Regions from separate parts of the Micromonospora sp. NPDC049497 genome, predicted to be linked through region 2. Evidence: riboswitches for the same ligand, from Rfam matches in the RefSeq annotation. Region 2 holds a riboswitch; the other holds the start of a gene.

Region 1 (4,974 bases), on a different contig from region 2:
GATCCGCCGGCTCTACCCCGACCTTCCGCTGCCGGTCGCGGTGCGGTCGACCGGCGTGGACCCGGTGCAGCTGGTGGTGCCGGCGTCGGAGCTGGAGACCACCGTCGTCGAGGCGGCCACCGCCCTGCTCGCGGAGGTGGAGGGGACCGTCGGCGTGGTCACGCCGGTGCCGCGCCGCGACGAGGTCGCGGGCTGGCTGGGCGGCCTGGGGGGACCACGACTCCAGGTGGTGACCAGCCTGGAGGCCAAGGGCATGGAGTACGACGGGGTCGCGCTGGTCGCGCCGGGCGAGATCCGGGCCGATCCGGGCTCGGGTGTACGGACCCTCTACGTCGCCCTGTCCCGGGCCACCCAGCGGCTGACCACGGTCGAGCCGACCGGCTGATCCGGGACGTCGACAGACCGACTTCAGTTGCACACATTGCGATGTGAGCATAGATTTGACGTGGGTCCGGACTGCGACGGAGGTTTCGGCGTGGGCGCAGGGCACGACCACCACCATGGTTCGATCGCGAACGCCGCATACCGCCACCGAGGGCGACTCTGGGCCGCTTTCGCGCTGCTCGGCGCGCTGATGGCGGTCGAGGCCGTGACGGCCCTCCGCACCGGCTCGCTGGCGCTGCTCAGCGACGCCGGGCACATGTTCACCGACGTGCTCGGCATCGGCATGGCCCTGGCCGCGATCACCGCCACCCGGCGGAGCACCTCCGACCCGCAGCGCACCTTCGGCCTGTACCGGCTGGAGGTGCTGGCCGCCCTGGCCAACGCCGTGCTGCTCTCCGGCGTGGCGGTCTACGTGGTGGTCGAGGCGGTACGCCGGTTCGGCGACCCCCCGGAGGTGTCCGCCGGCCCGATGCTGGTGGTGGCCGTGCTCGGCCTGCTCGCGAACCTCGTCGCCTTCGGCCTGCTGCGCCCCGGCGCCAAGGAGAACATCAACCTTCAGGGGGCGTACCTGGAGGTCCTCGGCGACCTGCTCGGCTCACTCGGGGTGATCGGGGCGGCCCTGCTGATCTCCGTCACCGACTGGTGGTGGGCCGACCCGCTGGTCGCGGTCGCGATCGGTGTGTTCATCCTGCCCCGCACGTGGCGACTGGGCCGGGCCGCGCTGCGAATCCTGGTCCAGGCCGCCCCGGAGCACCTCCAGGTCACCGCCGTGCACGACCGGCTGGCCGCCGTGCCCGGCGTCGCCGAGGTGCACGACCTCCACGTCTGGACCCTCACGTCGGGCATGGACGTGGCCTCGGCGCACCTCACCACGACCCCCGACGCCGAGGTCGGCGCCGTGCTGACGGCGGCCCGGACGGCGTTGCGGGAGGACTTCCGGATCGACCACGCCACGTTGCAGATCGAGCCCGGGGCGACTCCCGGGGCCTGCGGGACAGTCGAGTGGTGTTGAGCATCTCCTTAATTCAGAGTGTGTAAAGTGCGCTTATGCCGGTTTTGTCGGTAAGGACGTGCGCACCATGCGTCACCACCGCTGCAAGCGTCCCACCAGCACCGGTAGGCTCTGATCCGGCCTCCGCCAGGCGGCACCCACCGGTGCCGGCGGTGGCCGCCGCCTAATCGCCTGCCACGGCGAACCGGGGAACCGCGTTCCTGGGGTGCATCCGCGTCAGCGGTAGGGATCTTCCGTCCCGAACCCGTCAGCTAACCCGGTCGGCGGCTGACGGAAGGACACCTGCATGCCAACACCCGTACGACGACGCGCCGCCCGGACAGCGGCCCTGATCGCCGCGACGCTCGCCGTCGCCCTGGGCGGCACACCGGTCCCCGCCGGCGCCGCCCCCGCCCCGACCGCCGCCCTCGCCGCCCCCGGGGACGATGTGGAGGGCGGCACCCCCGCCCTGCGGGCCCAGCTCGAAGCGGCCAGCAAGGGCTACCTCGACGCCAAGCGGGCCCTGGACACCTCACTCCGGCGGCAGCAGCAGCTCGCCGCCGAGGTGAAGAAGAACGAGACCGAGCTGGCCGAGCGCAGCCAGCAGGTCGGGGACCTCGCCGGTCTCGCGTACCGCACCGGTCGGCTCAGCGCCGCTTCCGCCCTGCTCAACAGCAGCTCCCCGGACGGCTTCATGGACCGCGCCGCCGCGCTGGACCAGGTCGCCGCCAACGAGGACCGGGCGCTGCGCCAGCTCCAGGAGGCCCGCGACAAGGCCGCCCAGGCCAAGCTGGCCGTGGAGGTCGAGATCCGGGAGCAGACCAAGCAGCAGACGGTGATGGCCAAGCGCAAGCAGCAGGCGGAGAAGGCCCTCACCGTGGCGAACGAGCGGGCGTCCAGCCCGCCGACCAGCAGCGGCAGCCGCACCGCCAGCGCGACGGCGAAGCCGGCACCGCGCAACCCCGACGGCTCCTGGCCGACCGAGTCGTGCAGCGTGAACGACCCGACCCCGGCGGACGGCTGCATCACGCCGCGCACCCTGCACGCGCTCAACCAGGCCAAGGCGGCCGGCTTCACCCGGTACGTCTCCTGTTACCGGCCCGGCGGCTCGGGTGAGCACCCGAAGGGTCGCGCCTGCGACTTCGCCGCCCAGCAGGACGGTTTCGGTGGCGACGCCAGCGGTGGGGACCGGACGTACGGCAACAACCTCGCCGCGTTCTACGTCAACAACGCGGACCGGCTCGCCGTGCTCTACGTGATCTGGTACCGGCAGATCTGGCTGCCCAGCAGCGGGTGGAAGTCGTACAGCGGGGCCAACGGCGACCCCTCCAGCGACCACACCAACCACGTGCACCTGTCGGTCTACTGACCGGCGCCGACGGCCCCCGGTGGACGCCTCGCGGCAGCCCACCGGGGGCCGTCGCGTACGCCCACCGGACGGTCGCTCAGGTCGACGGCGGGCGCTGGTCGAGGGCGGCGCCCAGCCGGCTGGCCAGGGCCAGGTGAGCGGCGCGCGCCTGCGCGAAGGCGTAGCCGAACAACGGCGCCGGAGCGGTGAGGACGATCTCCACCTCGATCCGCAGGACGCCGTCCGGCTCGGCCCGCAGCCGCGTGTGGTTGCGCACCGTCGTCGCGGGTCGCTGCCGGGCCACCGTGACCACCTCGTCCGGGTCGGCGACCAGGACGTCGGCCCGGTAGGTGAGCGGGAGGCGCAGGGGCCCGACGGTGAGCCGGTCGGTGATCGCGTAGCTGGCCCGGGCGCCGGGCCGGGTCCGGATCCGACGGACCCGGACGATCAACGGATGCAGGTCGGCCTGCCGCTGCGGGTCGGCCAGCAGCGCGACGGCCTCGGCCGGCGTGCAGCGGGCCTGGACGGTGTAGGTGAAGGACTCACGCCTCGGCACGCCGTCTCCCCACCGTCGCCTCGTCGCCCGATCCTCGCCTACGACCGCTGTGCTGGCAACGCCCCGCCCGACACCCGCCGGACGACCGATGTTCGCCGGCCGTGGTGACTACGGTCAGGTCGGGGGGAATCACGGATGGCATCCAGAGCTGCGGAGGGCGGGACCGATGAGCGGGTACGAGCGATGAGCGGGCACGTGATGGTCTTCGCGCCGACACCCCGGCTGACGGTGACCGTCGACCAGCCCAGCGACGCCCCGGAGCTGCACCTGCATCCCGGCGGGCAGGGCGTGTGGCAGGCGCGGATGATCATGTCCCTGGGCGTGGACGTCGTGCTCTGCACCGCCCTCGGCGGCGAGATCGGCCAGGTGCTGGAGCCCCTCCTGGTCGGCGAGGGCGCCGACCTCAAGGTGGTGGTCCGCGAGACGGGCAGCGGCGGGTACGTGCACGACCGGCGCGACGGCACCCGGCGGGAGGTCGTGGACGTGCCGGGCCAGCCGCTGAGCCGGCACGAGCTGGACGAGCTCTACAACCTCGCGCTCGGCGAGGGCCTGCGCGCGCCGGTCAGCGTGCTCAGCGGACCGAACGAGCCGGCGCTGGTCCCCGCCGAGCTGTACCAGCGCTTCGCCGCCGACCTCGGCGCCAACGGCAGCCGGGTGGTGGTCGACCTGTCCGGCGAGCACCTGACCGCCGTGCTGGACAGCGGGGTCTTCTTCCTCAAGGTCAGCCACGAGGAGCTGATCGCCGACGGCCGGGCCGCCGGGGAGGACGAGGAGGAGCTCGTCCGCGCGATCTACGACCTGCACGACACCGGCGCCCAGAACGTCGTGGTGAGTCGGGCCGACAAGCCTGCCCTGGCCCTGGTCGACGGTGAGGTCTTCGAGGTGGAGATGCCCCGGCTCCAGGCCGCCGACCCGCGGGGCGCGGGCGACTCGATGACCGCCGGGGTGGCCGCCGTCGTGGCCCGGGGCGGTAACGTCCGCACCGCGATCCGGACCGGCGCGGCGGCCGGGGCGCTCAACGTGACGCGGCACGGCCTCGGCACCGGACGGCTCGACTCGATCACCGGGCTCGTCGACCGGGTGCGCCTGGCCCCCGCGGGCAGCCGGCCCCAGGAGCGGACCACTCCTGAGGAGCTGGCCGACCGGGCGGCCGACCGGGCGGCCGACCGATGAGCCTCCGGGTGCTGGTCACCAACGACGACGGGATCGCCGCGCCGGGCATCCAGGCCCTCGCCCGCGCCGCCGCCGACCGGGGCCTGGACGTGGTGGTCGCCGCGCCGCTGGAGGAGGCGAGCGGCACCAGCGCCGCGTTGACCGCCGTCGAACGCGACGGGCACGTGGTGGTCCGCGAGCACCCGCTGCCCGAGCTGGAGGGCGTGCCCGCGTACGGGGTGGGCGGCTCCCCCGGCTTCATCGCGCTCATCGCGGTGCACGGCGCGTTCGGGCCGCCGCCGGCGGTGGTGCTCTCCGGCATCAACCGCGGCGCCAACGCCGGCCGCGCCGTGCTGCACTCCGGCACCGTGGGCGCCGCGTTCACCGCCGTGTCGAACGGCTGCCGCGCGATGGCCGTCTCCCTGGACGTGCTCACCGCCGGCGAGGCCACGGCGGTCAGTGGCGGGGCCGCGGTGGCCGCCGCCGCCCGCGTACGCGACGCCGAACGGAACTGGTTCACCGCCGCGCGGGTCGCCCTGGACC
Region 2 (4,974 bases):
TGGTGGTGCTCGGGCACGACTCCTGTGGTGCGGTGCAGGCAGCGTGCGAGGCCGCCAGGACCGGCACGTCACCCGCCGGGCACCTGGGTGCGATGGTGGACGCCGTCGTGCCGAGCGTGCGCCGGGCGGAGGCCCAGGGCGTGTGGGACGTCGACGGGATCGTCGACATCCACATCGCGCAGACCGTCGAGGCGATGCTGGCCAGCTCCGACGCGCTCGCCGCCGAGGTCGACGCCGGCCGCTGCGCGGTGGTCGGCATGTCGTACCGGCTCACCGCCGGTGAGGTCCGCACGGTGGCCGAGATGTCCGCGGGCGGCCCGCCGGTCGCGTCGGTCGACGTGCCGGCCGCCGTGACCGCCGCCTGACCGCTACGACGAAGGGCCGCCCCCGGTCGGGGCGGCCCTTCGACACGCTGTCCGGGTCGCCGTCAGAGCAGCGACACGTGGACGTGGTCGGTGTGGTTCGAGGGACCGCTGTACGACTTCCACCCGGTCGCCGGGAACCAGATCTGTCGGTTCCAGATGACGTAGTAGATGCCGAGCCGGTCGGCGTTCCGGACCAGGAAGGCGGTCAGGTTGTTGCCGTACATCCGGGTGTCGTTGTTGTACCAGGACCGGAAGCCGCTGTTCTGGAGCGACCAGTCGCAGGCGCGGCCCTTGGGATGCTCGTACGGCCCACCGGACCGGTAGCAGCCGACGAACCGGGTGAATTTGGCCCGCCTGACCTCCTTGTACATGTGCAGCGTCCGGGGCGTGACGCAGCCGGAGGTCGTGGGGTCGGGCTGGCTGCACGACTCGGGCCGCCAGTCGCCGTCCGCCGTCCGGCCCGGTGCGACCCGGGCGACCGGTGACGTGGCGTTCACCAGTCCGCCGGTGAGGCCGGTGCCACCGACCAGGTCGAGGGCCTTCTCGGCCGCGGCCCGATCCCGGTTGATGTTGTTCCTCAGGCGCTGCTGGTCCCGGACCTCGGTGTCGACCGCCAGCTTCGCCTGTTGCACGCGGGCCTTGGCCGCGTTGACCTCGGCGAGCTGCTTGGCGTTGACCATGTTCAGCTCGTCCAGGGCGCCCGCGCGCTGCACGAAGGAGTCCGGGGTCCGGGCCTCCAGCAGCATCGACACGGCGCCGATCCGTCCGCTCCGGTACGACTGGGCCGCGATCTCGTTGACCTGCGGCGCGAGCGCGTTCAGCTCGCGCTGGAGCCGGCTGACCTCCAGCTCCAGCTCCTGTTGGCGCTTCTGCGACTTCTTCAGGGCCGCCTCGGCCTTCACGAAGTCGCGGTTCTTGGCCTCGATGACGTCGTTGAGCAACGTCGGCTGGCTGTCGTGGCCCGAGGGCTTCGGGGGTGCCGGTGCGGCGGACGCCGGGAGGGGCCCGACGAACACGGCCAGCGCGGCGAGCACGGCCACCACAGGTGTCAACCAGCGGCGTAGGGGTGCCGTCACAGTGTTCCCTTCCGTCGACCGCCGACCGGGTTAGCTGACGGGTTCGGGGCGGAAGTGGCCCCTACCGCATTCGCGGATTCACCCCAGGTACCTGGGTCCCCGGTTCGCCTCGCGGCGATTGGGCGGCGGCACCGCAGGCGCCGCTGCGCGCCTTCGGCGGTGACCGGCAGCGAGGTTACCCGACAGTCGTCCTGGGGATCTACGTCTGGTAGCCGACCAAACGAGCTATTTCGAAGCCAAAGTCGATGACCAGTGACGCGACTATCAGGCGGGTGGGGCCGCGTGATCACGCTACGCAGTTTCACCATGCGGTGTCCGTGCTCCTGTCTCGGTCGGGCCACCTGCCGGGGGTGGCGGGGGAGGTGTCCGTCGCGCGGGGGGCGCTCAGCGCCTCCAGCGCCTCCGCCCGTACCGCCGCCCGGGGGAGCGGCGGGTCGGGCGGTGTGTCGCCGGCGGTGGCCGTACCGCCCCGCCGGCCGGCCGTGGTGACCACGGCCGCCAGCGCGGTGGTGAGCGGCACCGCGGCGATCAGACCCAGGGTGGCGACCGCGCTGCGGACGATCTCCTGGGCCAGGAACTCACTGGTGAGGATCTGGGTCACCGCCCGCGAGTCGGCGGTGAGCAGGAGCAGCACGGGCAGGGAGGCGCCCGCGTACGCCAGCACGATCGTGTTCACCGTGGAGGCGATGTGCGCGCGGCCGACCCGGGTCGCCGCCCGGTAGAGCTGCAACCGGGTCAGCCCGGGGTTGGCGTGCGCCAGTTCGGTGACCGTGGCGGCCTGGGTGACCGTGACGTCGTCGAGCACGCCGAGCGAGCCGATGATGATGCCGGCCAGCAGCAGCCCGTGCAGGTCGACGTCGGCCTGGTACATCGACAGCGTGGTGGCGTCCTCGCTGCCGTACCCGGTCAGATGGGTGGCGGCGGTGGCGAGCGTGCCGAGCACGCCGGTCAGCACCAGGCTGCCGAGCGTCCCGAGCACCGCCACGGACGTCTGCGCGGTCACCCCGTGGGTCAGGTACAGCACCACGAACATGATCAACGCGGCGCCGACGACCGCGACGAGCAGCGGCGACTGCCCGGCGCTGATCCCGGGCAGCACGAAGGTGAGCAGGATGGCGAAGCTCGCCGCGAGGCCGGCGAGCGCGGCCAGCCCGCGCCACCGCCCGAACGCGACGATCGCGGCGGCGAAGAGGGCCACGAGCCAGACCAGCGGTGCGCCCCGCTGGTGCTCCGCGATGTTGTAGCTGCTGACCGTCGGGTCGGCCGGATCGAGCAGCTCCACCAGGATGATCTCGTCGCCCGCCGCCACCGTCGGTGCGCCCGGCCCGACGGGGATCGGCGTCTCCACCTGCTGCCCGGCGTCCGGCCCCTCGTCGACGCGTACGGTCACGCGGCCGCACGGCCCGTCCGTGGCGCCCGGTGGCCCCTCCGGGGTGTCGGGTCGCGGCGGGCAGGCTTCGCTCACGACTCTCGTCACGGTGCCGTGGTAGCGGGGCGGCTCCGTGCCCTGGTCGGTCTCGGGGGCGTTGCGGGGCCAGAGCACCAGGGCGGCGACCATGGTCGCGACGAAGAGGGGGACCACCGTCGCGACGAGGATCCGCCGCACCCCGGGCGGGGTGGACGGAGCGGGACGGGTGTGGTCGGCGCCCATGTGCGTGTCTCCCAACGAATCCTCAGGCGGGTACGTGCCAGCGGGCCGGTCGGTTCAGGGTTCCGACCACGGCGGTCACCGCGAACCGGGGAGATGACCCTCCCGTGTCGGTTCGGCCACGTACCGCGACGGTCCGGTCCGGGTGGCCCCGACCACGGGCGGTCGGCGAGGTCGCCGACCGGCTGCGGGCGCGGGTCGGGTGGTGCGGGAGCCGGAGAGCCATCGGCCGAATCGTAGCCACCGCCACCCTCCGACGCCGCTCGCGAGGCCCGGTGTCGGGTAAGGAAGGGCCCCCCGTTAACGCCTGCGGTAGAGGAAGGGCCCCCTGTTAACGCCGCAGCCCCGCTGGGCGGTCGGCACGCTAGCGTAGTCGTGTGCGGACGACGGCAGACGTGGCGGCCGGGCGGTGGACCCGGCTGCTCCTGGTCGTCGCCACCCTGTTCGGCCTGGCCGTCATGCACACGCTCGGCCACGGGACGCACGCCGCCGGGCACGAGCCTGTCGCCCCCGCGCACGACGGCGCGTCGGCGCACGAGGGCGCGCCGCCCCCCAGCGGAACGGTCGGCGACCACGACGCCGCGGGGGACGTCCGGCTCGTCGCCGCGGGGAATCCCCGGCTCGTCGCCGCGGGAAATCTCCGGCTAGTCGCCGCGGTCGTTCCCGGTGACGCGGGTTGCCCCACAGGCTGCCCGCACGGGCCGTTGCTCGCCGCCGGTGGCACGGGTGGAGGGTTCCCCGACTGGGGTGTCTGTCTGGCGGTGCTCGGCGCCTTCGGCATGTCGCTCCTGCTGGCGGTCCTCTTCGCGACCGTGACGGGAGCGGGCGAGCCGGGCCGGCGGAGCGGTGACCGTCCTCCGGGTGCTTCGAGGGCACCCCCGCCGCGCCCCGTCGGTCTTCGCCTCGCCACGGTCTCGGTGCTGCGCAGATAGGCGCGATGCGCGGTGCAGGACGCTGCTCCGCGCTCCCGTCGTGTCGCGTACGTCCCGAGAAACCGAAAGGCTCAACCGTGAACACTCGTACCATCGCGCGCCGTGCCGCCCTGGCCGGCGTCACCGTCACCGCCGCCGTCGTCCTGACCGCCTGCGGCGGGGATCACTCGTCCGGCGGGAACCACGGCATGCCCGCCGCCACCGGCGCCGCCCCCTCGGCGGGCGCGAGCGCGGCGACCGTCGACGACGCCGACGTCATGTTCGCCCAGATGATGATTCCGCACCACCAGCAGGCCGTGGAGATGGCCGACCTGGCCACCACCCGGGCCGGCGACTCGGAGGTCAAGCGGCTCGCCGGGCAGATCAAGGCCGCGCAGGGGCCGGAGGTCGCCACCATGAGCGGCTGGCTGGCCGAGTGGGGTCGGCCGGTGCCGTCTCCCGGCGCCGAGATGCCGCACATGGACCACGGCATGCCCGGGATGATGTCCGAGGCCGACATGTCGAAGCTGGCGGCCGCCTCCGGCCGCGAGTTCGACCGACAGTTCCTGACCATGATGATCGCCCACCACGAGGGTGCGGTGACGATGGCCCAGACCGAGCTGTCCGAGGGCGCCGACCCGCGCGGCAAGGACCTCGCGCAGCAGATCATCACGTCCCAGCAGGCGGAGATCGCCACCATGCGCAAGATCCTCGACCGGCTCTGATCGAAACCGGCCCGCCGGGCGGCACCGGCCCTCGGCGGGCCTCGCCGGGCCTCTCGGGGGCGCCGCCCTCGGGGCCGTGCAGTTTCGGGGAAAGTGTGCCCATTCCGCGTCGGATGGCCACACTTTCCCCGAAGTTGCGAGCGCGGAGCGGGGAGCGGCGAACAGCGAGCGGGGAGCGGCGGAGCGGGGTGGAAGGGCGGTCAGCCGCGCTTCATCAGGCGGCCGACGGCGGCCATCATCTCGGTGGCC

What was found. A riboswitch is a leader RNA that binds a small molecule or an ion and turns the genes downstream of it on or off. The one in region 2 is predicted to bind cyclic di-AMP.
Region 1: it holds a riboswitch for cyclic di-AMP, as region 2 does, so the genes downstream of both, ACIBR0_RS04000 (coiled-coil domain-containing protein) here and ACIBR0_RS23065 (coiled-coil domain-containing protein) in region 2, are expected to answer to the same signal.

The regions. Positions count from the first base shown of each region.
Region 1 covers NZ_JBITMC010000002.1:159,787-164,760, reverse strand. The annotation lists gene ACIBR0_RS04010 (HelD family protein) at 1-385, shown strand, start outside; gene ACIBR0_RS04005 (cation diffusion facilitator family transporter) at 476-1,396, shown strand; cyclic di-AMP (ydaO/yuaA leader) riboswitch at 1,547-1,678, shown strand; gene ACIBR0_RS04000 (coiled-coil domain-containing protein) at 1,683-2,744, shown strand; gene ACIBR0_RS03995 (SRPBCC family protein) at 2,821-3,279, opposite strand; gene ACIBR0_RS03990 (1-phosphofructokinase family hexose kinase) at 3,463-4,452, shown strand; gene surE (5'/3'-nucleotidase SurE) at 4,449-4,974, shown strand, end outside.
Region 2 covers NZ_JBITMC010000019.1:18,862-23,835, forward strand. The annotation lists gene ACIBR0_RS23060 (carbonic anhydrase) at 1-365, shown strand, start outside; gene ACIBR0_RS23065 (coiled-coil domain-containing protein) at 428-1,441, opposite strand; cyclic di-AMP (ydaO/yuaA leader) riboswitch at 1,446-1,576, opposite strand; gene ACIBR0_RS23070 (YibE/F family protein) at 1,743-3,092, opposite strand; gene ACIBR0_RS23075 (hypothetical protein) at 3,115-3,315, opposite strand; gene ACIBR0_RS23080 (hypothetical protein) at 3,467-4,021, shown strand; gene ACIBR0_RS23085 (DUF305 domain-containing protein) at 4,099-4,725, shown strand; gene ACIBR0_RS23090 (metal-sensitive transcriptional regulator) at 4,926-4,974, opposite strand, start outside.